DNA from 2 places in the Tatumella sp. UBA2305 genome. Region 1 is predicted to be linked to the other one. Evidence: predicted binding sites of a transcription regulator. Region 1 holds the regulator's gene; the other holds the start of a gene.
What was found. The regulator PurR, encoded in region 1, represses purine synthesis genes. The targets are predictions, from matches to a motif close to CANGCAAACGTTTGCNTG.

Region 1 (15,281 bases):
ATCAGCCTGCTCACGACTAAACAGGTGTAAATAATGCTGACCGCATTCCGGTTGCCATTGCCATGCCGGACCACCAAACTTAGATAACCAGTTAGTCGGTGGTTGGTCCGGCGGGGAATCCCGCCAGATATAATAGGGGTGGAAAGGACTGTCAGGGTCACATGCCTGAATAAACCAGGGGTGCCGGGTCGAAGTATGGTTAAACACCATATCCATCATCACTGACATACCACGCAGCCGGGCTTCACTGACCAGGCGTTCGAAATCGTCCATGGTTCCGTAGACCGGATCTATCGCACAATAATCGGCAACATCGTAGCCATTGTCGACCTGGGGTGAAGGGTAGACCGGTGTCAGCCAGAGAATATCAACCCCAAGAAACTGCAAATAATCCAGATGGCTGATAATGCCGGGAATGTCACCGATGCCATTGCCGGTGGTATCCTGGAAGCTCTTTGGGTAAATCTGATAAACGACTTTGTCCTGTGTCCATGGTTTTTCCATGACTGCACCTGCCTTGTTATTTCAAAATGATCAGTCAGTCACCGGCGTAGCAACAGACGCCTGTGCTTTAATTTCTCTACGGGAATGAATCCGGGCCATAACCAGAGTCAGGATCAGTGGTACTGCGATCGCAATCACCATCGCGATGGCATAGACGCTCCAGAATTTAGGCTGAATAGAGAGGATGCCAGGCAAGCCACCGACTCCGATCCCATTGGCCAGCACATGATTCAGGCCACAGAATAGGGCGGCCAACGCGGAACCAATCATTGCGCACAGCATCGGATAGCGGAATTTAAGATTTACCCCATACATGGCCGGCTCAGTCACTCCGAGGTAAGCGGCAATGGCCGCCGGAACCGAGACAGAACGCTCTTTAGGGGAACGGCGGATAATGATCATCGCCAGTACAGCAGAGGCCTGGGCGATATTCGATAACGCAATTAAAGGCCATACTGGTGTACCCCCCATACTCTGAATCATCTGCATGTCGATCGCCAGGGTGGTCTGGTGGATACCAGTAATGACCAGCGGTGCATACAGGAAACCGAACAGTGCAGAGCCGATAGGGGCAAAACTGCCGGTCATTGCCAGTTGCACGGCATGAGCGACGCCATCTCCCAGCAAACGACCGAAGGGACCAATCAGGCCATGTGCCAGAGGAATTGCTATCAGTAATGAAGTGACCGGAACAATCACCAGGTTGAGTGACGCGGGAACAATACGCTTCAACTGACGTTCGAGAATGGCCAGAGCCATTCCTGCCAGAATCGAAGGAATAACCTGCGCCTGATAGCCGACTTTTTCGACCGTAAACCAGCCAAAGTTCCACACCTCAGCCGCGTGCTGCCCTAACTGATAAGAGTTCATCAGTTGTGGAGACACCAGGGTTATCCCGAGAATAATCCCCAGTACCGGAGTACCCCCCATTTTCACCATGGTAGACCAGCAAACGGCGACCGGTAAAAACATAAAGATAGCTTCCCCTGGCAGCCATAACAGGTCATAGATGGTCTGCCATACCTGAGAGGACTGCGCCAGAGTTTTACCGTCACCGAACGGAATATCGCCAATGACATTACGGAAGCCAAGGATCAGACCTCCGCTTATCAGGGCAGGGAGCAGCGGAAAGAAAATATCGGCGATATGCGATAAAGCGCGTTCGCCTAAGGACATATTTTTACGTGCTGCCTCACGTTGCTGATTACGATCCGCTCCCTGCAGGCCCAGGGTGGACATCATCGCCTTATAATAATCATCCACTTCAGGGCCAATCACCACCTGGAACTGTCCGGCATTGGTAAAACAGCCTTTGACCATTGGCAGTGATTCAAGGTTAGGGCTACTGGCCTTTGAGGGATCGTTCAGTACTAATCTCAGACGGGTTATACAGTGGGTGGCGCTGACAATATTGTCACGGCCACCCAGGAATTCAATAAGATTATCAATATCCTGCTGCTTCACTTTGCTCATGGCAAATCCTTAATGGTTGTCCCTGACGAAAACATTTTCAGGCCGACTGGCCTCGCCATGAAAAAGCATAATTCAAATTGTTGCCAAAGGTGTCGGGAACGTTCCCGGAACTGAATGTTGATCACAAATTCGCAGCATTTTAGCTTCAGGAATCAGAGATAAGTTTACCTTTCAGCAGAAAGTTTTGTCTCCGAACCGTCCTTGTCAGGTGGGAAATCAGCTGTCTGGCAGCCAGTTTGCCGGCGGTGGCATAACCAAATTCCAGTATCACTACGTCCGGAAACAAAAAGCCCAATAACGGTGTATTACCGATAGCCGCAACCTGGATATGGATGTCTGGATTTTGCCGCAGATATTTATACACCCCGAGTGCCAGAGTGTCTGTGGCACAAATGACCGCACTGGTTCCCGACGAGCACACACTGGAGGCCAGGGTATAACCGCTGTGGTAATCCAGGCTGCCGAGCGCAAAGTGAGGGGAGAGGTTCAGTCGTTTACAGGCGCTCAGGTAGGCCCGGTAGCGATCGCCACCGGTAGTTTTATCATCTTCAGTAACCCCGAGGTAGCTGATAGTGCGGTGTCCCAGCTGATAAAGATGGCTGGCAAGCAGATTGACTGCACCCACATCGTCATAGCATACCGACGAGAAACCTTCACAGGGGTGGACCATCAGTACCATTTTATCCTGCCAGCCACTGAGCATATCAGCGGTTAAACCAGTGAAGCTAAAAAGAATAACACCGTCAACCTCACGCCGTTGTAATACCCGCAGATGTTCGGAAACTTTGTCGGTACTGAAACGGCTCTCCAGCACAATGGCATCATAGCCATTCTGATACAACAGAGGCAACATGGCACTGACTGCCTGATTTTCGGCGGCAGAATCCAGTCTGGCGAGGATAACCCCAATCACCCGGCTTTCGTTAACCCGCATCGAACGGGCAGAACGTGATGGCACGAACTGGTGTTCCCTGATCACGGCTTCAATGCGTTCCCGGGTCTGTGGATGTACATCGCCCTGATGGTTAAGTACCCGCGACACCGTCGATTTACCCGTGCCGCTTAGCCGGGCGATATCCTTGATGGTCAGACGTTTCGACATAGAGGTTTTCCATAAGCAGTCAGATGCGACCTTGCGGTAGCCTGAAACACAGTGGCTTATAGTAACCGATATTGTGGTTAAAAGGGACTTTACATCAGATTGTTAAGGGAAAGGGCGATATAGAACTTAAGAATAAAGCAGAATGGTGCGTTCTAGTGGACTCGAACCACCGACCCCCACCATGTCAAGGTGGTGCTCTAACCAACTGAGCTAAGAACGCGTAACGAAATGGTGCGTCCGAGTGGACTCGAACCACCGACCCCCACCATGTCAAGGTGGTGCTCTAACCAACTGAGCTACGGACGCACTGGTGCGTTCTAGTGGACTCGAACCACCGACCCCCACCATGTCAAGGTGGTGCTCTAACCAACTGAGCTAAGAACGCTTTTGCTGCCAGTGACTGCCTGACAGCGGGGACGAATATTAACGGCACAAACAGTGACTGGCAAGGAGAATAATTGTTTTTTATGACTAACTGGACAGCAACTGTGCTAAGCGCGCTAAATTTAATCAGTGGCGGAAAGTGAAACCCGCCATCGGGCGACTATCTGGCGGCCCGTTGTAAAATTACCCCCTGCGGCATTCGCTGAACACGGAGGATTCGCCAGGTCATCATTATCGCCGCGGCACTGAGCCCGATAATAAAACCGCACCAAAATCCTGCCGGTCCCATCGCCGGGACCAGAATATTGGTGAGCGCCAGCGTATAACCAAAAGGCAGCCCCAGCACCCAGTAGGAAACCAGTGTGATAAAAAAGATAGCCCGGGTATCTTTATAGCCGCGTAAAATACCACTGCCAATGACCTGTACACTATCAGAAAACTGGTAAATTGCCGCCAGCAGCATCAGATGCGCTGCCAGCAGAACGACCTGTGGGTTGTCGTTATACAGCAGGGCGATTTTGTGCCGAAAAATCACCGTGCATATGGCGGTAATACTGGCCAGCGATAATCCGACCCCCTGAGATGTCCATGCGGCGACTTTGGCTGCTGCAGCATCCCCCTGACCTAAACGGTATCCGACACGGATGGTGGCGGCAACACCCATAGACATTGGCAGTACAAACATCATTGAGCTGAAATTAAGCGCTATCTGGTGACCTGCGACATCTACAATTCCCAGTGGTGAGACCAGTAACGCGACCACTGCAAACAGCGTGACTTCAAAAAAAAGTGCCAGTGCTACCGGTAAACCCAGACCCACTAAGCGTTTGAGGATCTGAAAATCAGGGGCAGAGCGCTGGGTGACGTGGTGAATATCCCGCATAACCGGCATCCGGTTAACCCAGAAACGCATAATCAGGAACATCACCCAGTAAACTGTGGCGGTGGCAACACCACAGCCCACGCCGCCGAGTGCTGGCATACCCAGATGGCCATAGATAAAAACATAGTTAAGCGGAATATTACATAACAGTCCGATAAACCCCAGCACCATCCCCGGCTTGGTTTTTGACAAACCCTCACACTGATTACGCAGGGTCTGGAACAGCAGATAGCCCGGAGCGCCCCACATTAAAGCATGCAGGTAGCGTTCCGCTTTATCCGCCAGTTCTGGATTGATGTCTGGCATATAACGAATGAATATCCCGGCATTCCACAGGAGGATGATGGTAAACACCGACAAAAAAATCCCCAGCCATAACGCCTGGTGGACCTGATAGATAATTTTGTCCCTGCGTCCGGAGCCATTAAGCTGGGCGACCGTCGGAGTCAGGGCCAGTAATAATCCTTGTCCAAACAGGATCACAGGCAGCCAGATAGAGGTACCAATAGCGACGGCGGCCATATCGGTGGCACTGACGGAACCGGCCATAATGGTGTCAACAAACCCCATAGCGGTCTGAGCAACCTGAGCCAGTATAACCGGAATAGCAAGCCCGAGAAGCTGACGCGCCTCAGTAAAATACTTCTGCACGAATACACCTGTTTAAGAAAGGGAACATGGGAGGAGATAAATCCTTATCTGCGCCTAGTGTAACGAGGTAAAAAAAGTTAGCAACCCGGCAAAACAAACTATTTTGATGATTATCAAGACACATTAATCGATAAACAGTCGCCAGTGGTTATGGTAATCTGCGACTAAATGCAGAGGGAGTTTAATTATGTTTACAGGTATTGTGCAGGGGACGGCAGAAGTGGTGGCTGTTGAAGAAAAACCACTGTTTCGCACCCATACACTAAGGTTTCCCGCGGAGTGGCTGGAGGGACTTGAGATTGGTGCCTCCGTGGCCCATAACGGATGTTGTCTGACCGTGACCTCGATTCGTGATGATCTGGTCAGCTTTGATCTGATAAAAGAAACGCTGCGTGTCACTAATCTGAATGATATTACTCCGGGTTGCCGGGTCAATATTGAAAGGGCGGCCAGATTTTCTGATGAAATTGGTGGGCACCTGATGTCAGGCCACATTATGACGACGGCGGAAATAGCAAAAATAATTCAGTCAGAAAATAATCGTGAAGTCTGGTTCCGTTTGCAGGACAGTTCATTAATTAAATATATTTTACATAAAGGTTTTGTCGGAATTGATGGTTGCAGTCTGACTGTCGGTGATGTGGTCGGGAATAAGTTCTGCGTTCATCTGATTCCTGAAACCCTGGAACGGACATTACTGGGCGAGAAAAAAATTGGTGGTCGTGTGAATATCGAAATTGATCCTCAGACTCAGGCCATCGTGGACACGGTGGAGCGGGTGCTGGCAGCGCGGGATATGGCGAAGGGTGCAGAATCAGTCTGAGTTCAATCCCCTTATCGCAACCAGTTGATAAATATTCGTTAATAAACAAACCCGGAGTCTTGCAGGCAAAAGCTCCGGGTTATATGCAGTATTACACCATCCAGTTACGGTTAACGGGCGACCCGTAAACCGCCATCTACCCCGCGGGTAAACACCACCTGCCAAAGCTGAATGTCACGGGCGCGGAACGCACCGGCGCAGGCATTCAGATAGTAGGTAAACATACGTTTAAAGCGTTCATTATAGTTATGTTCCAGCTGTGGCCAGCTGGCGAGGAAACGCTCATACCATGCCATCAGTGTCCTGTCATAATCGACACCAATGTTATGCCAGTCTTCCATCACAAAATGGGGTTCGCTGGTTTGCGCAATATGAGCGACAGATGGCAAACAACCATTTGGGAAAATATATTTATCAATCCATGGGTCAACATTTAAATCTGTATGATTAGAACCAATGGTGTGAAGTAAAAATATACCGTCCGGTTTTAGATTGCGGTTAACAACATCAAAATAGGTCGCGTAATTTTTCGGACCTACGTGTTCAAACATCCCGACAGAAACAATCCGGTCAAAGCTCAGATTCAGATCACGGTAATCCTGCAGCAGGATGGTGACATCCAGCCCTTTACACCGCTCCTGAGCCATTTTCTGCTGTTCCGCAGAGATGGTCACACCATGGACACTGACACCATAGTGACGCGCCGCGAACTCGGATAAACCACCCCAGCCGCAACCGATATCCAGCAGGGTCATACCTGGCTCAAGTTGCAGCTTACGGCAGATCATATCCAGTTTCGCTTCCTGAGCGGCTTCCAGAGTGGTTGCCTCTTTCCAGTAACCACAGGAATACTGCATATAAGGATCGAGCATCAGGCTGAACAGATCATTTCCCAGATCGTAATGTTCTTTACCGACTATCCAGGCGCGTTTTTTAGATTGCAGATTCTTAAGACGGGCTGTAGCAATTCGAAGGGTATCTTTAAAGTGATGCGGCAATTGTTTATCAAGTTTATGTTTCAATACCCGATAAAAAAACTGGTCAAGCCGTTCACATTCCCACCAGCCGTCCATATAACTCTCACCTAAACCCAGAGAGCCTTCCTGCAAAACTCGTTTAAAAAAATCAGGGTTTTTTACCTGAATATCCCAAGGGCGATCACCATTGATAGCAATATCGGCCATCGACAGCATTTCACTGGCAATACGGTACCAATGATCTTCCTTAAGGCTAACTTCTGCTACACATGATGAACTCATACGCTTCTTATCACCTGTTCTATTTGAACCTGAAGAAAGAATAGACAACTTTCGTGGGTTCGTGAGTAAACTCACAAAAAACGTGCATTTATAAGTAAAGACAAAACAGAGGTGCTAGTAAATATCGAAAAATGCGGTTGCGCAGACAAAGCACAAACAAAATTAGTCAGCATACACGGTGACTTATAATAGAAAATTTGTCACCAGAGTGATTATATGCCCGGCAATCTGAATGTTCAATGACTGATGATTAGGGCGCTAATTGTGAAAGCAGGATTAACCCGCCGTGCGAGCGGCGGGAGAAATTAAGGGCAGGGAGGTTTACGATACTGAAGACAAAAGCCGGCTCCGGCCAGAAAAACGGTGACGCCCATTGCTGTGGCGGTTGTCAGTAAGGGCTGTGAAAGATGATAAGACACCAGCAAACTGAACACGAAGCATAACCCCAGCTGCAACGCGTTCTGTAGGGCAGCAGCCTTACCGCTTGCGTCGGGGAATACCTGAAGCGCCGCAGAAACGACGACAGGATAAATAGCCCCGTTAGCCATTGCCATGCCGCAGAAGGGAAGTAACAGGCTGAACAGCTGAGGTTGGCTAAAGAAACTCACAGCGACAACACCAGCGATACTCACTGTATAAAGCGCCAGCAACCAGGGTAACAGTTGACGACCACTGAACCGGTTAAGCAGAGCACGACAACCAAAGCCACCCGCAAGGAACGTCAGGGTTTGTGGGATATAGCTTAGCCCGATATCACCGGTAGTCAGCCCCAGCCCGGATAGAATAAAGGGTGAACCGGTTAGCCAGGCAAAGAAACTGGCAGAGCAGGCTGAATAGATCAGCACATTGCCACTGTATTGGCGTACCGAGAGTAACTTCAAAAAACCCGGGGTTACAGAGTCCTTTGCTCCGGAAACTGCCGTTGGCCTGGTCGGTAAGCGCAGGGTAGCCATTATCAACACGCAGGTCAGCACAGTTAATACCAAAAATATTGAATGCCAGTGAAAATGTGCCAGCAACCATGATCCAAGTAACGGAGCAAGCGCCGGCGACAATGCGACCATGGGCATTATAGTGGCAAAAATCTTCTGACTGCGGGATGCCGGATAGTGATCCAGTACCAGGGATTGCCAACTGACGGCGGCAGCACAGACACCGGTGGCCTGGATAAATCTCAGCGCCAATAGCGCATGTGGCGAGGATACCCACAGCATTGCCAGACAGCTCAATGCAAATATTGCCAGACCAGTCACCAGAACGGGTTTCCGGCCAACTTTATCCGACAGCGGGCCCCAGAATAACTGAGCGCAGGCAAACCCTGCAAGGAACAGGCTCAGGCTGGCACTAATCACACCTGAATCGGTATTCAGATCCTGTTTCATGGCCTCAAAAGCAGGCAGATACATATCTGTAGCCAGAAAACCCAGCATACTGAGTAATGACAGATAGACTAAAAAGATTACCGGATGACGCATCGATCCTCCTCGTGGAAATTTGCGCCAGAGTTTAAAAGGGTGCGTGGAGGGTTGTGAACCGTTATTATTTGCAACCAACTGTGAAAAATATTGAAAGGTTGCTATGTGGTCAGAATATGCGCTCGAAGTCGTGGATGCAGTGGCGAGGAATGGTAGCTTTAGTGCGGCAGCCAGAGAGTTACACCGGGTACCCTCAGCCATCAGTTATACCGTGCGACAACAGGAGGAGTGGCTGGCAGTCTCATTGTTTGAGCGACAGCACCGTGATGTGATACTGACGGCCGCAGGTGAACATTTTGTTCGCGAAGGTCGGGGGATTATCAAAAAAATGCAGGAAACCCGGCGTCAGTGCCAGCAACTGGCAAACGGCTGGCGTGGTGAACTCAGTATTGCGATGGACTGTATCGTTAAACGTTCCAGAATGCAGCAACTGACCATCGACTTTTACCGACACTTCCCGGATGTTGAATTGCATATCTATGAAGAGGTGTTTAACGGGGTCTGGGATGCATTAGCCGCAGGCCGCGTTGATATGGCGATTGGGGCGACTCAGGCGGTCCCGGTAGCCGGGCGTTATGCGTTCCAGGATATGGGACGTCTTAACTGGCGTTGTATCGTCAGTGCCGGACATCCCCTGGCAAGAGAATCTCAGTCGGGCGAGGAGCAGCTTCGTGCATGGCCATCACTGGTTATGGAGGATACCTCAAGGGAATTACCGCGAAGGATGACCTGGACTCTGGATAACCAACGTCGGATGACCGTACCGGACTGGCAGACTGGTCTGGATTGCGTAAGGGCAGGATTGTGTGTGGCTATGGTCCCCGGCCACCTTGCACGGCCGCTATTAGAGAGCGGAGAAGCGAAAGAACTGAAACTACCCGTTCCGTTTCCGGAAAGTCCATGTTGCGTGAGTTGGTCAGAACAACGTACTTCGCCGGCTTTACGCTGGATCCTGGAGTACCTGGGAGATACTGCCACCCTGAACCAGGAATGGCTCAGGGAGTGACTGAGGTGGTTAGCGCCGGTAGTCGTGGAACGGACCGTCGCTTACCGAACGACGTTCTATCAGTGTCGGATGGATTTCAATGGTTTGAGGTTCTTCGCGTTTGTTCACTATGCGGTCGAGTAGCATCTCAAGCGCTTTTTCGCCTAATTCACTTTTTGGCTGGTGAACGGTTGTGAGTGCCGGCGTGAAGTAACGAGAGTTGCGCACATTATCGTAGCCAATAATGGAGATGTCCTGGGGCACCCGCAGTCCCTGTTCATCTGCAGCGCAAATGGCTCCCATGGCCATAATATCCCCGCCGCAGAATACCGCAGTCGGGAGCTGAGGTTGCGCAAGTATTTTCTGCATCGCCTTGTAACCAGACTCGGGTTCAAAATCCCCCTGGACGCTCCATTCTTCACGGTGAGTGATCCCCGCCTCTTCCAGAGCTTTCAGAAAACCTGCCAGCCGGCCACCTCCGGTATTTCTTTCCATTTGTCCCGGGATACAACCAATATCACGATGACCCCGCTCAATCAGGTAACGCCCTGCCAGGTATCCGCCATGAAACGCGTTATCCAGCACCGTGTCTGTAAAGTCTCCGCGTGACACCCCCCAGTCCATCACCACCATCGGAATATTGCGGTTTTCTTCCAGCATATCCAGCAGCTCTTGCGGATATTCGGCACACATGACCAGAAGCCCGTCTACGCGTTTGCGCGCCATCATTGACAGGTAAGCCCGCTGCTTCTGTAGATCGTTGTGGGCGTTACCCAAAATCAGGGTATAGCCGTGGTCAAAGCATTTTTTTTCAATAGCTTCAATAATTTCGGCAAAATATGGGGCTTCGAGTGTTGTCGAAAGTAAGCCCAGCGTCTTGGTATTATTGACTTTAAGGCTTCTGGCGACAGCACTGGGGGAGTAGTGCAACTCGTTTATCGCTTCCCAGACCGCTTTCCGTGTGTTTTCCGCAACAAAACGGGTCTGATTAATGACATGGGACACAGTGGTGGTCGAAACCCCTGCACGCTTTGCCACGTCTTTAATAGTTGCCATTCAGTGAGTACTCCTGGTTTTAAAAAAATAATATATTGATTTTTAATATGTTAATCGTTTGCGTCAGTTCAGCATTCTACTGACCAGTCTTAATGGGAACTCAGAGGTCAGGGGAGAGTCCGGGGAAGACAACCGGTAAAAAAACAGCAGCTGAGGAATTTGCGCAACAAAGACCGGCAATTCTAGCAAGGCTGCCACAATAAAACGAGATTTTTGCGCACCAGTGTGGGATTATAACTATCTCCCTACTTTTAGTGTGCCTAAAGGAGTTCTGATGGATACTGATCTTAAGCTTGCACTGACAACTACTGTCGTAGCGTTGCTGATGATTATGGCCTTCAGTTTTACGGCCATATTGCATTAATCGTCGCGCACAGGTTCAGCCATCGACGACCAGCCTGTGTGGTTAAGTTGTCAGGACCGGTCACCGGGTCAGTCTGGTGCCGGTTTTTTTTGTTGTCGGGAAATGCCGGTGACTTTGCTGCGGTAGAGGTTACCAGCGACTCAATTCTGCAAGCAACGTTGGGGAAAAGGGGGGATGGGTCAGGCAGCTTGCTCTCAGTATAAAAAACTGCACCTTACTCTCGGCGTTTAAGGTGCAGTTTGTTTTCCGGGGCGGGAAAGAAAAATTAACGGACGGTGCTCGGTGTCATCATGCGACGTGCGCCAATATAGTGACGCTGCCAGTATTCATTACTTAACGCAGTAATCTGGATATCTTTACCGGTGCGAGGTGACTGAATAAATTTACCATCACCCAGGTAGACACCAACATGGTCAGCTGCGCCGTGACGATGGATACGGAAGAACACCAGGTCACCTTTTTCCAACTCATCACGTTTTACCGGTGCTGCGTCGCGCAGATGGTACATTTCATTCGCAGTGCGGGGAATTTTGAAATTCACCAGGTCTTTATAGGCATAATAAACCAGACCACTGCAGTCAAATCCGGTATGCGGAGAGGTTCCTCCCCACTGATAAGGCTTCCCGAGTTGATCCATCAGTTTAACCATCGCGGTCGCACGGGCTTTCTGATAACGCAAACGATGCTGTTTACTCATCCGGATAGCGGCCAGTGTGGCGGATGGATGACGCGTCGTTTTTATAGCTGCGGGGCGATGACGGCCATACTTTTTAGTTTCATGTCTGCGATTCTTTGCCAGATGAAGAGATTCTTTCGTTGTACGACTATGTTTAACTTTACGCTGACTGGTGAAGTGTTTCACCCGATGGATCAGGGGCTGACGGGTTTTATGTCGACTACTGGTCGTCTTAATCGGTCTTCGCTTGCGGCGTGCATCCTCTTCGGTGACAGCTTTACGGGTGGTTTTGTGAAATGTGGCATTTACCGCGGTTCGAGGCGATGCCTCTGCGACATTGAAAAAAAGCTGTGCTACAGCCAGAATAAAAAGCGTGATCAGTAGACGCATAGTTGTCAGGTTACAGGTTAAATGTCCTGAAAAAGACGGACAAAATTAAAAAATAACATCTGACCTTTCAGTCAGCCCCAAATTCATTCTAATCCAGAATTTTATTAAATGTTAAGGTCTTTTTTCCGGAATCTGTTACGAGAAGTTTTTTGACGTAAAATTGAGCATAAACAGGTAATTAAGCCACATATCTTTGATGAAACTTCATGCGACTGAATTTTTCATCCTGCAGTTGTTAACGGTTTAACGCGAAATGCCATATAAGTGAACTTTTATGTAGTAGATGAAAAATGTCGTTTTCACTGGCGGGTTGATATCGCTACAATAACAAAACATGTCGTTTTGTCCCGAAGGAAGTACTATGAGCACTCTCGAAAAAATTCAGACTCAGATTTCTGAAAACCCTATTCTGCTGTATATGAAAGGTTCCCCTAAATTACCAAGCTGTGGTTTCTCCGCTCAGGCGGTTCAGGCACTTTCAGCCTGCGGCCAGCGTTTTGCCTATGTCGATATCCTGCAGAATCCGGATATTCGTGCCGAGTTACCGAAATATGCAAACTGGCCAACTTTTCCACAGTTATGGGTAGACGGAGAGCTGGTGGGCGGCTGTGACATTATTATTGAAATGTATCAGCGTGGCGAACTTCAGCAGCTGATTAAAGAAACCGCAGAGAAATACCCTGCGGCAGAATAACTGTTACCGACGGTGATTCTGATGCCCGCTTATTTACGCGGGCATTTTTTTGTGCGTCAGTCAGACGCGACAGAAGCCTCTGTCTCATCATCCTCACCGGTGGGTAACGGCCAGCCTCCCAGTCTTTTCCAGCGGTTAACCAGTTCACAGAACAAGGTTGCCGTTTGTTGGGTATCATACAGCGCGGAATGCGCCAGATGACTGTCAAAAGTCATTCCTGCCGTTTTACAGGCTTTGGCAAGTACTGTCTGGCCAAGAACCAGCCCGCTGAGAGCCGCGGTATCAAAAGTGGCAAACGGGTGGAAAGGGTTGCGTTTCAGATGGCTGCGCTGCGCGGCTGCCATCACGAAGCTTTGATCAAAATGGGCATTGTGAGCCACGATAACCGCTCTGGCACAGTCACTGTCTTTCATGCCTTTGCGTACCATCTTGAAAATAGCGTGTAACGCTTCATGTTCACTGACTGCATTGCGCTCAGGATCATTAGGATCGATACCGGTAAAAGCCAGTGCTTCAGGGTGTAACAGTGCACCTTCAAACGGCGTTACATTAAAATGCAGGGTCTGGTCCGGCTGCAGCCAGCCATCGTCATCCATTTTCAGGGTGACCGCAGCAATTTCCAGTAGTGCATCAGTGTCGGCATTAAAACCTGCGGTTTCGACATCAATCACGACAGGGTAAAAGCCCCGAAAACGTTGATTCAGTGCATTGAGCGAAGAAGTTTCGGACATCAGTATCTCATTGGACGAAAAGAGCAGTCGGTAGTCTGACTATTACTACCGGGACATAATCGGGTGAATATTACTTCCGCAGAAAAAGTCTGCCTGATTCAGGCAGACATCGCCTGTTAGTTGCCGAGTCCCTGACCGGTATGTTTTTTTTCAATTAACTCGATTTTGTAACCATCCGGATCTTCTACAAACGCAATTACGGTAGTGCCACCTTTGACCGGACCGGCTTCGCGGGAAACTTTACCCCCGTCTTTTCGAATTCGTTCGCAGGCTTCTGCGGCATTATCAACTTCAATGGCGATATGTCCGTAGGCATTTCCCAGGTCATAACTGTCAACGCCCCAGTTATAGGTTAGTTCGAGCACTGTGCCTTCAGTTTCTTCTGCGTAACCTACAAAGGCTAAAGTGTATTTGTATTCAGTGTTCTCACTTTGACGTAACAACCGCATGCCGAAAATACGGGTATAAAAATCCACTGATCGTTGCAGGTCACCAACACGTAGCATGGTATGAAGCAGACGCATATCATCCTCTTTTATTCAGGCCAGTCATCAATAAAACACCAATGACCGGAAAGTTAACCGGCCACTAGTGTAACAGGGAAATCGCTGTGGGTGTGCTTAGTTATCGTTCAGGAAAGGGTAATCGGTGTATCCCTGAGCAGCACCGCCATAAAATGTCTCAGGGTGCTGAGGGTTCAGCGGGGCATTTTTCTGTAAACGTTCAACCAAATCCGGGTTAGCAATATAATCACGGCCAAAAGCAACAGCATCGATCAACTGACGGTTAATTAAATCTTCAGCTTTCTGTTTGGTGTAGGCGCCTGCACCGATAATGACCCCCGGGAACACCTCGCGTACTTTACGGCGGAATTCATCGCTGTAAGGCGCTCCACCGGCCCAGTCCGGCTCAGATAAGTGCAGGTAGGCAATCTTACGTTTTGCCAGTTCACTGATAAGCCATAGCGCTTCAGCCTCTTCATTAGCACCATTACCCAACGCCTGAAACTCACCCACTGGCGAGAGCCGGATGGCGATACGGTTCTTCGCCCAGGCTTCTCCCATGGCGTCAACAACTTCCAGTACCAGACGGGCACGATTTTCCAGACTGCCACCGTACTCGTCGGTACGTTGGTTAGACTGTGAAGACAGGAACTGATGGATCAGGTAGCCATGGGCTCCATGAATTTCTGCCAAATCCATGCCTGCTTCCGCAGCATTGATTGCGGCCTGACGAAAATCGGCAACGACCTGGCGAATATCACTGAGAGTCATTTCACGAGGCAGTGTGGTTTCTTCACGGTAGACCTGACCTTCGATATCTTTCAGGGAAGTCCGGGTCTGAGACGGTAGCGAAGAGGGTGCCAGCGGTGCCAGCCCTTCTGGCTGTAACGATTGATGAGAAATACGTCCGGTATGCCATAACTGAACTGCAATATGGCCACCGGCAGCATGGACATCAGAAGTTATTGTTTTCCAGCCGGCGATTTGCTGCGGAGTATGCAGTCCCGGGGCACCGGCATAGCCTTTTGCCTGAAAAGAAATCTGAGTGGCTTCTGTGATTATCAGCCCGGCACTGGCCCGCTGACGGTAATAGGTCTCCATCAGCTCAGTGGGAATATCTCCCGGCTCAATACTGCGCAGACGGGTCAGGGGAGCCATAAAAATACGGTTAGGAACAGTAATAACGCCGACGGTTAACGGAGTAAAAAGCGTGCTGTCAGTCATGATATTCTCCTGGGAAAGGTGACCGGAATAAGCCGGATGAAAAGTGTTATGTCAGGGTTTTTACCTGACCATTACAGGGGGTAAAGTCAGAATGTAACGAAACA
Region 2 (15,281 bases), on a different contig from region 1:
GGTGGCTTATCTCTGTTCCGCATTACTGAACGGCTCAGTGGCCTTGCAGTTTACCCTGTTAATTATTGGCCGGTTATTACTGGGATTTGGTGAAAGTCTGTTGTTTACCGGCAATCTGACCTGGGGCCTGGGTCTGATTGGTCCTAAGCGTTCAGGTATCGTCATGTCCTGGAATGGGATGGCAATCTATGGGGCTCTGGCGGCTGGCGCCCCGTTAGGATTACTGATCCAGCATCATTATGGTTTCATTGGCGTCAGCGCGGTAGCCACGCTGTGTCCAGCTGTGGCACTGCTATGTTGTTTCAGTGTCCGGTCAGTCCCGGTTTCCAGCGGTAACCGTCCGTCGTTGTTTAGCGTGGTCCGGCAGATCCTGACCCCGGGTGTTGTGCTGGCATTGCAGGGAGTAGGATTTGCAGTGATAGGTGCTTTCACCTCCCTCTATTTTGCGGATCGTCACTGGGGAAATGCAGGTTATACACTGACGGCCTTTGGATTATTTTATGTCGTGGTTCGTATCTTTTTTGGGGGCTTCCCCGACAAAATTGGTGGTGTAAAGGTTGCTATGATTTCACTGGCGGTGGAAACCGTTGGATTACTTTTGCTCTGCCTGGGGACTCAGGAGTGGATGGCGTTTGCCGGTGCTGCGCTGACAGGGTGCGGATGTTCACTGGTTTTCCCGGCAATGGGAGTGGAAGTTGTCCATAGTGTAGATGCCAAAGTCAGAGGGACGGCTTTGGGGTGTTTCTCAGCGTTCCAGGATATTGCCTATGGCATTAGTGGCCCAATCGCCGGGCTATTGGCCAGCGGATTTGGCTATGGCTCGGTTTATCTGGCGGGAGCCTGTGCTGCGCTGGCAGGTTTAATTATTTCTCTGCGGTTACTATTTCAGGCAAATAACGCCCGCAGCCGCTGACAAGCCTCCAGAATTTCGGCCCGTTGCAGGGCCGAATAGCCCAGGATCCAGCCCTGTAATTTCTGACCACTGATAAACAGAGGAGAGACCGGAGGAAGAATCAGTCCGGCAGCCATTGCCTGGCGGGTCAGGGCGATTTCCTCTCCCTGTAGCAGTTCAACGGTTAACTGCAATCCCCCATCGCCAGGCATTACCCTTAGCCATTGACCAAAGTTTTGTTGCAGTTGTTCGGTCAGCAGCTGACGCCTGCTACCATACAGTTTACGCATTCGCCGCAAATGCTGAGCAAAATGACCTCGCCGGATAAATTCGGTAGTTACTGCCTGTGAGAGCTGTGGGGTATGTCCGTCGGTCAGGGTTCTCGCCCGGACCATGCTGTCGGTTAATGATACGGGCAATACCATCCAGGCCAGCCGCAGCGAAGGAAAAAGGCTTTTAGAGAAGGTTCCCAGATAAATTACCCGCTGGTGACGATCCTCTGATTGTAGTGCCGGTAACGGCGTATCCTGGTAATGGAACTCGCCGTCATAGTCATCTTCAACCAACCATGCTCCATGTTGTTTAGCCCACTCCAGCCACTCTTTCCTGCGTGCAGAGCTCATCGCCATACCCAACGGATACTGGTGAGCTACCGTCAGGTATGCCAGCTTTGCAGCAACATCCGGAACCTGTGCCCCCTGATCATCCAGTGTCAGAGGCGATAATTTTGCACCAGCGGCAAGAAAGGCATTGCGTGCTCCCGGATAACAGGCCTGTTCGGTCAGCACCTGATCCTGAGGATCAATCAACAACATGCTGATTAACTGCAATGCCTGTTGAGAACTGTTTAGAATAATCACCTGCTGAGCTGTGCAATTTACCTGTCGTGAAAGCGCCAGATAATCGGCAATCACAGTCCGTAATTCGGGAAGGCCCTGAGGATCGCCGTAGCCAAACAATTGAAGATCCTGACGACGAAGTACCTCATCGTATAATTTTTGCCAGGCTGGATAGGGAAATTCCCGCAGATCCGGAGAACCCGCCGCGAATGCGGCCGGAACCAGCGGATCCTCACATCCCCCGGTAGCCACAATTTGCCGGCCACGTTCTGACAGTATTGGCAGAGAAAAAGGATCATTCATCGGACGATTAATTGTTCTGACCGATGTCGCGACAAAGCTACCTTTCCCCTGATAACGCACCAGATAACCTTCACTTTCCAGCTGACTATAGGCCGCCTCTGTCGTTACCCGGGACAGTGACAGATCGGCGGCTAACTGACGGCTGGAAGGTAATTTCTGTCCTGCAGAAAGGTGTCCACGGTGGATGGCCAGGCGCAGAGTCTCACATAATCGCTCGCGATGGCCAAGGCCTGGTAAATTGTCAAATATCACCAGCCAGGGGGAGGGCGGTTGCATAGTGGTCTTATCAGCCTGCCAGAAGTGGTATTAGTGGTCTCGCTATCCTGCGGTAATCTGAGCTCAGTTAGCAAGGAGAAAATTGATGAACTTTAATCTGTCAGCTGTTGCCCAACCGGGCCAGTCGGTCGAATATTTACAACGTAAACTGGCATTTTACTCAGATGCCTGGGATCTGGCGGAGGATGTACAAAAGGGTAATCCGGGGATTGTCGTATTGGATGTCAGGTCTGAAACGCACTACCGGCAGGGACATATCACCACCGCGAAGAGTTTTCCTCATCGCATAATGACCGCAGAGACGCTGGCACAACTGGATCCGTCATTACTGTATATCACTTACTGTGATGGTATCGGCTGCAATGGTTCGACAAAAGGTGCATTAAAACTGGCTCAGGCGGGTTTTTATGTGCGTGAGTTGATTGGCGGACTGGATTTTTGGAAGCGTGATCAACATCCGGTGACAACCGGGGAACTCCCCGGGGAGTGGCCGTCATCACCGGCGGATAAAGAGTGTGGTTGTTAGAACAGCCACAACAGCAGAATAATAACCAATGCCAGCAGGATAACCAGCCAGCTACGGGGTATACGTGACCAGTAACTGGCTGGCGCCGGCGCGGGAATATCGGCAGTCAGTGGCTGGGGATTGGCCACGGACTCTTTTTTCCCGGCCAGAATCAACTGTTCTGCCCGTAAACGAAACAAACGATGCAACACATCCTGAGCCTGAACTTCAGTCAGAGGTTGGGTAGCGACTGAAGGGAATTGCTGCTCGCAGTAACCTGTCAGATGCTGAACCTCTGTTTCTGATGGCGGTTGTTTCAGCGATTTTAACAACGCCGGTAATGTTAGCGGCGGAGTCTGGCTAAGGGTAAGTAATGCAATTCTGGCCTGCAGATACTGGTTCATCAGTGGATAAAATCGCGATGGAATCGGATCACCATTTTTTAATGAAATCAGGCTGAACAGCTGTTGCCAGACAGCCGACGGAGAACCGCCACCGGAAATGGTTAGTTTAATCACCTGTTGTTGCAAATTCTGATGTTCAGCCGGAAGCAATGTACGATCAGTCGTGCGTATTTGTTGCGGCTGTGGAATATCCATCTGACCGTTTTGCAGCATGGTTAGTACCTGTTGCAACTGGGGCTGGGTCAGTGAGCTCAGCACGGTCTGGCCAAAATTCTGGCGGATAAAATGACTCACGGCCTGACGATTATTTCCTACCGGCAGCAAGTCTGTCAGTTGCTGGAGCAGAATTCTGGCTGAACGGGCATTTTGTTCCTGGATAAGCCGTCCGGTCAGCCATTGCTCTGCGGCGGGAAAGTGACTGGAAAGCAGTTCATTATCATGCTTTACCCCCGACTGATGGCGGATACCTGCCCATAGCTCAGCCGGCTTCAGGGAACTGATGGCCATAATCCGAACAATAATACGTTCCAGCGCAGTTCGCTGGGCAGTCGTCAGTGCAGCCGGTGACGCAGGAGTTTGGGTTTCCCGTGAATGGGCAGGAGGCGTTGTTTCGCCAGTGACCCCGGATGGGCCGCGGAGTGGTTGCATGACAAACATTCCAGCAAGTAGAGAAAATTCAGCCCGGGGTTAGCCGGAGTATCAGCCAGTATGATAACAATCCCCCTGAGAAATCCCAAGGGATAAGCAGGGAGATTTAGTTAAACATATAACAGAAAGTGGCTAACGGGACAGATTTTGTCCGGCCCCGGGGCCGAGCGGAGTTCGTAGCCGCTGAGCGAGCACTACTCCGGCCAGAGTTAATATGCCGCCTATCCAGTGCCAGCTATGTAATTTCTCATGCAGAAATATAATCGCGATAATGGCGGTAAACACCGGAGAAAGGTTAAGAAAAATGCTGGCTGTATTGGCGCCCAGACGGACGACCCCCTGAATCCATAGCCACGGGGCCACGACGGAGGCAGGAATAGCAGCATAAAGCACCAGCGGAATGCTACGAGCGGTTAAGGCAATATTCGGGGTGAGTAAAAAGCCCGGAATGAGCAGCAATACTGCAAACAGGATCTGAACGTACAGGCTTTGCCACTGTGGCAGATTCATCGACCAGCGTTTGGTGAGCACGCCATACAACGCATAGGCCGCAGCAGCAACAATCATCATCAGCTCTCCGCTGCCTAATCCATGAGTAAACAACTGTTGTGGGTGGCCCTGACTGATAAGCCAGGTGAGTCCGGAAAAGGAAAGAATTGCGCCAAACACGATACCCAGTGTCGGTGTCAGTCGCAGTATAAACAGGCTAAAAATAATCGTGAGTAACGGAATACTGGCGACAATAATCCCAATAAACAGGGCGCTGACTGTTCGTGCCGCGTAATAGGCCAGGCTCTGATACAACACCATTCCCAACGCCCCCAGAATCAACAGTTTCAACCATTCACGTGACAGCGCTGTACGGTTACGGATCACTGAAGGTAAAACGAATGGCGTCAATATCACTAACGCAATAATCCAGCGATAAAAGGATATCGACTCCGGAGTTATCACCCCTACCGTCAGTTTGCTGACAATAGAGTTGATCGCCCAGATAATCACGGCGCCGAGGGGGAACAAAAAATTCATAACCAGTCCTTCAACAGAATATCAGTGCAGTCTCCCGGGCATGACCGCCTTAGAGTGTTTAACAGAGTCGGTTAAGATGACGGACAAGAGACACTAAGGCAAGCGATTCACCGCACAAACGCCGGATGTTTTCCGGCAGGCTTTATGACAGAATATCTCTATAATTCCGGTTCAACAGGACTAAGTCAGTGAAAATTGTTGTTGATGAAAATATGCCGTATGCCCGCGAATTGTTCAGCCGGCTCGGCGATGTGATTGCGGTGCCAGGACGAACACTCTCTTCATCAGAACTGCGCAGTGCAGATGCATTAATGGTTCGTTCGGTTACCCGGGTGAATCACTCGTTGCTGGAAGGGACCCCGGTGCGTTTTGTCGGTACCGCGACGGCTGGACAGGATCATATCAACACTGCGGATTTACAGGCACAGGGGGTGGCTTTTTCGGCAGCGCCAGGTTGTAACGCTATAGCGGTGGTCGAATATGTGTTCTCGGCATTGCTCGCTCTGGCCGAACGAGACGGTTTTCTGTTGACGGATCGTACTGTCGGTATTGTCGGGGCGGGTAACGTCGGTGGGCGGTTACAGCGCCGACTGGATGCGGCAGGCATTAAAACGCTGATTTGCGATCCACCCCGCGCTGATCGTGGTGATGAAGGCGAGTTTCATTCGCTGGAAACGTTGGTGCGTGAAGCGGATGTTCTGACGTTCCACACGCCATTATTCAAAGACGGACCTTATAAAACTCTGCACCTGGCGGATCAGGCGCTGCTGGAGCAACTCACTGAAGGCACTATTTTGATTAATGCCTGCCGTGGTCCGGTGGTAGATAACCAGGCACTGCTGAGTGTTCTGGAGAATCGTCAGGACCTCTCGGTGGTACTGGATGTCTGGGAACCCGAACCTGAGTTATCGTTAGCGTTGCTGGACAAGGTGGATATCGCTACGGCACATATTGCCGGCTATACCCTGGAAGGGAAAGCCCGCGGAACGACCCAGGTTTTTGAAGCATGGTCAGCCTTTATCGGTCAGCCACAACAAGTCCCCTTAGCTGAGTTACTGCCCGTCCCGGATATTCGCCAGGTGACGCTGCGGGGAGAATGTGATCAGGCAATGCTAAAACGTCTGGCACATCTGGTGTATGATGTGCGCCGTGATGATGCCTTGTTACGCGCAGTTGCTGATAAGCCAGGGGAATTTGACCGCCTGCGTAAGCAGTATTGGGAACGCCGGGAATGGTCCTCTTTACAGCTGGATTGCGACAATGCAGACACCGCAGAAAAACTACGCTTACTGGGTTTTAATGCAAAGTTTACCGGTGATTGCTGAGTTTTTTGGTTATCACTACCTCTTGTTCAGGCGGTGGATCTCACCGCTTTATTTTTTGTTTTCTGGAGTAAACCAACATGTCTGACGGCTGGAATATCGCTCTCTTAGGAGCCACTGGTGCAGTGGGAAGTGCTGTACTGGAGTTGTTGACGGAGCGTCAGTTCCCGGTTGGTGAGTTATTCTTATTAGCCAGCGAAAATAGTGCCGGAGAGTCGGTGCGGGTGGACGGAAAAAACCATCTGGTACGTTCTGCCACAGACTTTGACTGGGCACAGGCGCAGCTGGCTTTTTTCGTGGCCGGCAGTGAAGCTTCCGCACAATACGCTGAGCAGGCAGCCAGCGCCGGGTGTCTGGTTATTGACAGTAGCCCGTTGTTTGCCCTGGAGCCAGATGTGCCACTGGTTATCGCTGAGGTGAATCCTCAGGTATTAGCCGATTACCGAAACCGTAATATCGTCAGTGTGGCGGATAATCTGGTCAGCCAGTTGTTATGTGCGATTAAGCCACTGGCGGATGCGGCAGGAGTCGGTCGTATACAGGTCACTAACCTGATATCGGTCTCCAGTCACGGTAAAGCCGCGGTGGACGGGTTGGCAGGCGAAAGTGCTCGCTTGCTCAATGGTGTACCGGTTGATGAACATTATTTTGGACGACAGCTGGCGTTTAATCTGCTGCCATTACTGCCGGATGAGCAGGGAAGTGTGGCGGCAGATCGCCGGCTGGTGGATCAGGTTCGCAAAATCCTGCAGGACGAAGGATTGCCGGTATCGGTCAGTTCCGTCCAGGCCCCCGTGTTTTACGGTAATGCCCAGAGCGTGCAGCTGGAATGCCTCAGACCATACTCGGCGGATGAAGCACGCAATGATCTGGCTGTGTCCGGAGATATTCTGTTGAGCGATGAGGGTGAGTTTCCGACCCCGGTGAGTGATGCGACCGGAAGCGGTCAGTTGTGCATTGGATCGTTACATAATGATTACGGGATCCCTGAGCAACTGCAATTCTGGTCAGTGGCCGACAATATTCGTTTTGGCGGAGCATTAATGGCAGTGAAAGTTGCTGAACGGCTGGTGCAGGAGTATCTGTAACCATGTCTGAAGTGAAGACACGTAAGCTGGCACTGGGTATCGAATATGACGGCAGCAGTTATTACGGCTGGCAGCGCCAGCCAGAGGTCCGGAGTGTGCAGGGATATCTGGAGCGGGCATTAACTACCGTGGCTAACCATGAGGTTAATGTCTTTTGTGCCGGCCGTACTGATGCGGGTGTGCATGGCACCGGTCAGGTGGTTCATTTTGAAACCAGTGTACAGCGACCGGACAGTGCCTGGACTTTGGGGGTAAATGCCAATTTACCCAAAGACATTGCAGTACGCTGGGTGAAAGAAGTCGCCGATGATTTTCATGCCCGGTTTAGTGCGACTGCACGGCGCTATCGCTATATTATTTATAATCAGCGGCTGCGTCCGGCAATCCTCGGTCAGGGAATCACTCATTTTTATCATCCGCTGGATGAGGCTGCCATGCACCGTGCAGCGCAGAGCTTATTAGGCGAAAATGATTTTACTTCATTTCGTGCGGTACATTGCCAGTCCAAAACCCCGTGGAGAAACATCAGTCATATTCATGTCTGGCGCCAGGGGGCCTTTGTGATTGTCGATATTAAAGCCAATGCATTTGTACATCATATGGTGCGCAATATTGTCGGCAGTCTGCTGGAAGTAGGTTGTGGTAACCAGCAGGAGTCATGGATGGCGGAATTACTGGCAGCAAAAGACCGTAAACTGGCGGCAGCTACTGCCAGGGCGGAAGGTTTGTATCTGGTCTCGGTGGATTATCCGGCGAAGTTCGAACTGCCGGATGTCGAGCCTGGCCCGTTATTTCTGACCGGCGATGATTTATTTTCAGGTAAAGGATAAGCATTCATGGAGTACATCCAATTTATTATTGATTTTATTCTGCACATTGATGTTCACCTGGCGCGGTTGGTCGCGGATTACGGAGTCTGGGTTTATGCCATTTTGTTCCTGATCATTTTTTGTGAAACAGGTCTGGTGGTGACTCCGTTCCTGCCGGGCGACTCTCTGCTATTTGTCGGGGGGGCACTGGCGGCACTCCCGGGCAATGATTTAAATATTCATTTGCTTGCGCTGTGTATTATCGTTGCCGCTATCGCAGGAGATGCCGTCAACTACACTATCGGCCGGTTGTTTGGCGGTAAACTGTTCAGCCGGGAAGATTCAAAAATCTTTCGCCGTAGCTATCTGGATAAAACCCACGCATTTTATGCAAAGCACGGTGGCAAAACGATTATTCTGGCGCGTTTCATCCCGATCATTCGGACCTTCGCGCCATTTGTGGCCGGAATGGGTAAAATGTCTTACCGCCACTTTGCATTATTTAACATCGCCGGGGCGATTGCCTGGGTTGTGTTGTTCAGCTATGCCGGTTACCTGTTTGGTGATTTACCGGTAGTGCAGAAGAATCTTAATTTGCTGATTGTTGCTATTATTGTTATTTCGGTCTTGCCCGGCATTATCGAAGTCTTGCGGCATCGCAGACAGGCAGCACGGAAAAATTAGTTTTTCCTGCAGGCCTCAGACGGTTAAACCAGATTTTTATCCACAGTGTGGGCGGGTTGTGGTTTAATGGGCGTCATTTACCGGCTGCTGGATAAAAATCCAGCAGAAATAAAACAACTGGATAACCCAGGTTCAAACAGAAAGGTCATCAATGAGCTGGATTGAACGCATTCTTAATAAAAGTAATGTTACCCCAACGCGTAAAGCGAGTATTCCTGAAGGGGTTTGGACGAAATGTGATAGCTGTGGCCAGGTGCTCTATCGCGCGGAGTTAGAACGGAATCTCGAAGTCTGCCCTAAATGCGATCATCACATGCGTATGCATGCCCGTGATCGTTTAGCGTCATTTATGGACCAGGGGACGACAGTTGAACTGGGCAGTGAGCTGGAACCTAAAGATGTTCTGAAGTTCCGCGATCAGAAAAAATACAAAGATCGTCTGCTGGCCGCACAAAAAAGTACCGGCGAGAAAGATGCACTGATCGTCATGAAAGGTGAGTTGCATGGTATGCCAGTAGTGGCTGCCGCGTTTGAATTCTCCTTTATGGGCGGCTCAATGGGCTCTGTAGTGGGAGCGCGTTTTATTCGTGCAGCAGAGCAGGCTCTGGAAGATAATTGTCCTCTGATCTGTTTCTCTGCCAGTGGTGGCGCGCGTATGCAGGAAGCACTGATGTCGCTGATGCAGATGGCTAAAACCAGTGCTGCGTTGGCAAAACTGCGTGAGCGCGGTCTGCCGTACATTTCGGTACTCACCGATCCTACGATGGGTGGAGTTTCTGCCAGTTTTGCGATGCTGGGCGATTTAAATGTTGCTGAACCCAAAGCACTGATTGGTTTTGCCGGCCCGCGGGTTATCGAACAGACGGTCCGTGAAAAATTACCTCCTGGCTTCCAGCGCAGTGAGTTTTTGATTGAGAAAGGGGCGATTGATATGATTATTCGCCGTCCTGAAATCCGTTTCAAAATCGCCGGATTACTGGCAAAAATGATGAATCTGCCGGCACCTTTGCATGACGGTATTCAGTCTGAACCTGAGACTGAAACGGAACATGACGAGACCTGACAGTAATGATAAAGACGCTTTAGGGCGTCTTTTATTTATGCACTGTAATGATATCAACGGGACACATGGAAAATCTTCACCTACCGCAGGCCACGTCTCCTCTTGCTACGTGGCTGACTTATCTGGAAAACCTGCACAGCCAGGCGATTGACCTGGGCCTTGAGCGTGTACGCCGTGTGGCCTCTGAGCTTAATTTGTTAAAACCGGCACCGTTTGTTTTCACGGTGGCCGGCACCAACGGTAAAGGGACCACCTGCCGTACTCTTGAAACATTACTTATCGCAGCGGGTTACCGCGTCGGTGTGTATAGCTCACCCCACCTGGTTCGGTATACCGAACGGGTGCGTATTCAGTCTCAGGAACTCAATGAGGCGGAGCATACTGCCAGTTTCGCTTTTCTTAATCAGGGGCGCGGTGAAACTTCACTGACCTACTTTGAATTCAGTACTCTCTCGGCTTTATACCTGTTTCGCGAAGCGAATCTGGATGTGGTTATCCTTGAGGTTGGGCTCGGGGGACGCCTGGATGCCACCAATATCGTGGATGCTGATGTGGCGGTTGTGACCAGCATCGCCCTGGATCATACCGACTGGTTAGGACCAGACCGTGAGAGTATTGGCCGGGAGAAAGCCGGTATTTTTCGTCAGGGCAAACCCGCCGTGGTCGGAGACCCGGACATGCCAGCCTCGATTGGCCGCGTTGCGGCAGATAAAGGTGCTGTCCTGTTGCAACGGGATCACCAGTGGTCCTATCATGAAAAGGGTGTTGTCTGGGATTTCCGTGATATTCAGGGAGAACTGCAGCAGTTGCCGGTACCGAAGGTGCCACTGCCTAATGCCGCCACTGCGCTGGCTGCATTAAGGGTATCGGGATTACAGGTCAGCGAAGCCTGTATCCGCGAGAATTTACCTAATGCTGAATTGCCAGGCCGTTTTCAGACCATCAGCGAATATCCGCGGGTGATTCTGGATGTAGCTCATAATCCTCATGCGGCAGCCTACCTGGCATCGAGATTAGCGACTTTACCTGAGACTGGTAAGGTGCATGCGGTGCTGGGAATGTTGCATGATAAAGATATTGCCGGAACACTGGCTGAACTTATCAGTCAGGTGGATTACTGGTATTGTGCGCCGCTTGAAGGCCCGCGCGGAGCCAGTGCTGAAGAATTAGTCGTCCATTTACCACAGGCGGCCAGTTTCGCCTCGGTAGACGAAGCGTGGTATGCGGCAAAGCTGCAGGCTGACGCGCAGGATATCATTCTGGTTTGCGGCTCCTTCCATACGGTAGCGCATGTGATGACGTCTATCTCAGGGGAGAGAGGAAGTGGCGAGTAAATTTCAGAATCGCTTAGTGGGTACCGTTATTCTGGTGGCTATCGGGGTTATTGTGTTACCCGGGCTGCTTGACGGTAAGAAGAAACACTATAAAGAGGAATTTGCAGCAATCCCTCTGGTGCCTAAACCGGGTGACCAGCAGGATAATGATCTGGTACCCCCGGTGACGCAACCACTCACCGGACATACCGCAACGGCTCCGGGTACGGCAACGACGCCACCTGGTGGTGAAAACAGCGCTACTGACACCCCGGGTAACAGCGCTGATACCTCCCGGCAGAGCAGTGCAGACGCGCAGCCTCAGTCACAACAGACGCAGCAGCAGGCGCAGAATGATGCTGCCGCACGGCAACAGGAAGAGGCTCGCCAGAAGCAGGCCCAACAGGCCCGTCAACAGGCTGAACGTGAAGCCAGCCAGGCTCAGGCCCGTGCTCAGCGTCTGGCCAGTGAAGCGGCAGCCAAAGCTAAAGCTAAACAGGCTCAGGCCGAAAAAGAACGTCAGCGCGCACTGGAAGCACTGAATGATCAGCCCGCAACACAGCCCTCTGCCCCTGCAGCGGAAACGAAGGCGGATGCACCGACCGGTCAGGCTTATGTTATCCAGCTCGGAGCACTGAAAAATGCGGCTAAAGTGACTGAAATTGTGACAGAGCTAAGGGCGTCAGGTTTTCGGGCTTACTCAATACCGGCGACACCCGTTCAGGGCCAGATCAATCGCATACAGGTGGGGCCAGACAATTCGAAGAGTCGCCTGCAATCGCAGATTGAACAGTTGAAAAGTAAAACCGGCCTGAGTGGAGTTGTCAGGCCATATACCGTGCGGTAATGGCAGCCTTTCGTTACACTGTCAGATTGCGTTTTCAATAAAACTTATGAAAATCAATCTTTTACTTAGCTAAACTTACAGGGGCAATGAAACGAAATTTTCATTGCCCTTTTTCTCTGCAGTCGGGGGAAAACGGTACGCAAACGTTTTCTTTTTCTGTTAAAATGCGCCCCGAACAGATTGCAGAAGGGATCACTGTTGCACCGGAAGAGCTCATGAACTGGATTGATTACGTCATAATCGGGATTGTCGGATTTTCGGCTTTAGTTAGTCTGATCAGAGGATTTGTGCGGGAAGCCTTATCTTTAGTCACCTGGGGATGTGCTTTTTTTGTTGCCAGTCACTATTTTTCTTATCTGGCAGTCTGGTTCACCGGGTTTGAAGAACCCATGGTACGTAATGGTGTAGCAATAGCCGCGCTGTTTATTGCGACGCTGATTGTCGGCGCGATTGTCAATTATGTGATTGGATCGCTGGTTGAAAAAACCGGACTATCCGGCACTGACCGTGTACTGGGTGTTTGTTTCGGAGCATTACGAGGGGTGTTGATTGTTTCAGCTATCCTGTTTTTTCTTGATACATTCACCGGGTTTTCTAAAAGTACGGACTGGTCACAATCGCAGCTGGTTCCGCAATTCAGCTACATCATCAGATGGTTTTTTGACTATTTACAGAGCACGTCGAGTTTTTTACCCCGGTCATAAGGCAGGGGAGATACGGCTTTAATGAGGAAATGACAACATGTGCGGTATTGTCGGTATCACCGGATTTCTGCCGGTCAACCAGTCTATTTACGATGCATTAACGGTATTACAGCACCGCGGCCAGGACGCGGCGGGGATCTGCACCATTGATGCGATGAACTGCTTCCGCCTGCGGAAAGCAAACGGACTGGTGAGCGATGTGTTTGAAGCACGTCATATGCAGCGCTTACAGGGGAATATGGGGATTGGCCATGTTCGTTACCCGACAGCAGGAAGCTCAAGTGCCTCTGAAGCCCAGCCTTTTTACGTAAACTCTCCTTACGGCATTACGCTGGCACACAACGGAAATCTGACCAACGCCCATGAACTGCGCTCACGCTTATTTGAGTATGGTCGTCGTCATGTGAATACCACCTCAGACTCAGAAGTGCTGTTGAATGTTTTTGCCCAGGAACTCGATCGTTTTCAGGTCTATCCGTTAACGGCAGAAAATATTTTTGCCGCCGTAGAATCACTACATACTCTGGTTCGCGGGGCCTATGCAGTGGTATCGATGATTATTGGCCACGGTATGGTGGCTTTCCGTGACCCGAATGGCATTCGTCCTTTGGTACTGGGTAAACGTGTATTGCCGGATGAACGTACTGAATATATGGTTGCGTCTGAAAGTGTTGCGCTGGATACCTTAGGCTTTGAGTTTATACGCGATGTAGCACCGGGTGAAGCCGTCTATATCACCGAGCAGGGTGAACTTTCTACCCGGCAGTGCGCGGCGAACCCGAAAAGTCATCCGTGCTTGTTTGAGTACGTTTATTTCGCGCGTCCTGACTCATTTATCGATAAAATTTCGGTGTACAGTGCCCGTGTTCGAATGGGGACTAAACTGGGTGAGAAGATTGCCCGTGAGTGGGAAGACCTGGATATTGATGTGGTTATTCCAATCCCGGAAACCTCTACCGATGTCGCGTTGGAAATTGCCCGTATTCTGGATAAACCTTATCGCCAGGGGTTCGTTAAAAACCGTTATGTCGGCCGGACCTTTATTATGCCCGGACAGCAGATGCGTCGCAGTGCAGTTCGCCGTAAGCTGAATGCAAACCGTGCCGAATTCCGTGATAAGAATGTGTTGCTGGTTGATGACTCCATTGTCCGTGGCACTACCTCGGAGCAGATTATTGAAATGGCCCGTGAAGCCGGAGCGAAGAAAGTGTATCTGGCTTCAGCGGCACCGGAAGTTCGTTTCCCTAACGTCTATGGCATCGATATGCCCAGTGTTACGGAACTGATTGCTCACGGGCGTGAAGTTGATGAAATCTGCCACCTGATTAAAGCGGATGCATTAATTTTCCAGGATCTGAATGATCTTATCGACGCCGTACGTGAAGAAAATCCGGATATCACAGAGTTTGACTGCTCGGTGTTTGATGGAATCTATGTCACTAAAGATGTTGATCAAGGCTATCTGGATTATTTACAGTCACTGCGCAACGATGATGCTCAGGCAGTTGCCAGACAAAATGAAGTCGAAAATCTGGAATTGCATAACGAAGGTTAAACTTCCTGCAATGACAGAAAAAACACAGGGCGGATTTTCCGCCCTGTGTTTTTTGGAATTCTGTTCGCCTCAATGCCCCGTCACACGTTATTATGCTGGTTTTTAGTGCACCTCCCGGAGCAGGTTATGAAAAGACTCATTGTTGGTTTATCAGGAGCCAGCGGCGTTATTTACGGTATTCGTCTGTTAGAGGTACTGAAAGATCTGCCGCAGGTGGAAACCCATTTAGTCATGAGTCAGTCTGCCCGTCAGACACTAGCCATGGAAAGTGATATCAGCGTGCGGGAAGTCCAGGCGCTGGCAGATGTGGTGCACGATAATCGTGATATAGGCGCCAGTATCTCTTCCGGTTCATTTAAGACTGATGGTATGGCCCTGCTGCCTTGTTCAATGAAGACACTGTCAGGAATTGTACACAGCTACAGTGACAATTTGCTGACCAGGGCGGCGGATGTGGTGCTCAAAGAGCGGCGGACACTGGTACTCGGGGTACGTGAAACGCCTTTACACCTGGGGCACCTGAGAATGATGACGACCGCCGCAGAGATGGGGGCGATTATTATGCCGCCGGTGCCCGCGTTTTACCATCGCCCGCAAAATGTCATGGATATTGTCGACCAGACAGTTAACCGGATAATTGACCAGTTTAACATTGAGCTGCCAGAGGACTTATTTGCCCGCTGGCAGGGCAAGAACGGAATTGAGTCTGCACTAAAATGATTCACAGGCCGGTAATGGCACCAAAATGGTGCCTTTTGTGCAGCATGGTGGTGCATTGCCCCGGGCAGCTAAACACAGAGTGTAGTGTGGAAGGTGTTTAATTCGTGGCAAAATAAAGTATTGGTCGTTTTTGGACTTTTTCAGGTAAGGTGATGCTGCCTGGCACGAAAAGTGCTAAAGAATTTGTGAACACACAACATTCATTACTCAACACTATAAAAATATCAACCTGAGGGCAGTCTATGAAAAAGCGAGTATTAGCTCTTTCTCTAATGTTGGC

Region 2: a site for PurR is predicted at 12,159-12,176, ahead of cvpA (colicin V production protein). Genes of this name have one in related genera too.

The regions. Positions count from the first base shown of each region.
Region 1 covers NZ_DDVT01000015.1:610,230-625,510, reverse strand. Annotated here, with positions in the region: gene B3Z23_RS09300 (alpha,alpha-phosphotrehalase) at 1-504, opposite strand, end outside; gene treB (PTS trehalose transporter subunit IIBC) at 535-1,977, opposite strand; gene treR (trehalose operon repressor TreR) at 2,123-3,079, opposite strand; tRNA gene B3Z23_RS09285 (tRNA-Val) at 3,223-3,299, opposite strand; tRNA gene B3Z23_RS09280 (tRNA-Val) at 3,309-3,385, opposite strand; tRNA gene B3Z23_RS09275 (tRNA-Val) at 3,388-3,464, opposite strand; gene B3Z23_RS09270 (MATE family efflux transporter) at 3,624-4,997, opposite strand; gene B3Z23_RS09265 (riboflavin synthase subunit alpha) at 5,185-5,820, shown strand; gene cfa (cyclopropane fatty acyl phospholipid synthase) at 5,931-7,079, opposite strand; gene punC (purine nucleoside transporter PunC) at 7,385-8,554, opposite strand; gene punR (DNA-binding transcriptional activator PunR) at 8,658-9,560, shown strand; gene purR (HTH-type transcriptional repressor PurR) at 9,570-10,595, opposite strand; gene B3Z23_RS09240 (YnhF family membrane protein) at 10,870-10,959, shown strand; gene B3Z23_RS09235 (C40 family peptidase) at 11,225-12,025, opposite strand; gene B3Z23_RS09230 (Grx4 family monothiol glutaredoxin) at 12,387-12,719, shown strand; gene rnt (ribonuclease T) at 12,776-13,450, opposite strand; gene gloA (lactoylglutathione lyase) at 13,567-13,974, opposite strand; gene B3Z23_RS09215 (alkene reductase) at 14,071-15,177, opposite strand.
Region 2 covers NZ_DDVT01000003.1:96,183-111,463, reverse strand. Annotated here, with positions in the region: gene B3Z23_RS01795 (arabinose transporter) at 1-913, shown strand, start outside; gene B3Z23_RS01790 (PLP-dependent aminotransferase family protein) at 886-2,310, opposite strand; gene B3Z23_RS01785 (rhodanese-like domain-containing protein) at 2,396-2,836, shown strand; gene flk (flagella biosynthesis regulator Flk) at 2,833-3,867, opposite strand; gene B3Z23_RS01775 (DMT family transporter) at 4,000-4,896, opposite strand; gene pdxB (4-phosphoerythronate dehydrogenase PdxB) at 5,085-6,221, shown strand; gene B3Z23_RS01765 (aspartate-semialdehyde dehydrogenase) at 6,299-7,306, shown strand; gene truA (tRNA pseudouridine(38-40) synthase TruA) at 7,309-8,136, shown strand; gene B3Z23_RS01755 (DedA family protein) at 8,143-8,799, shown strand; gene accD (acetyl-CoA carboxylase, carboxyltransferase subunit beta) at 8,951-9,862, shown strand; gene folC (bifunctional tetrahydrofolate synthase/dihydrofolate synthase) at 9,928-11,196, shown strand; gene dedD (cell division protein DedD) at 11,186-12,022, shown strand; gene cvpA (colicin V production protein) at 12,238-12,726, shown strand; gene purF (amidophosphoribosyltransferase) at 12,764-14,281, shown strand; gene B3Z23_RS01725 (UbiX family flavin prenyltransferase) at 14,408-15,001, shown strand; gene B3Z23_RS01720 (lysine/arginine/ornithine ABC transporter substrate-binding protein) at 15,244-15,281, shown strand, end outside.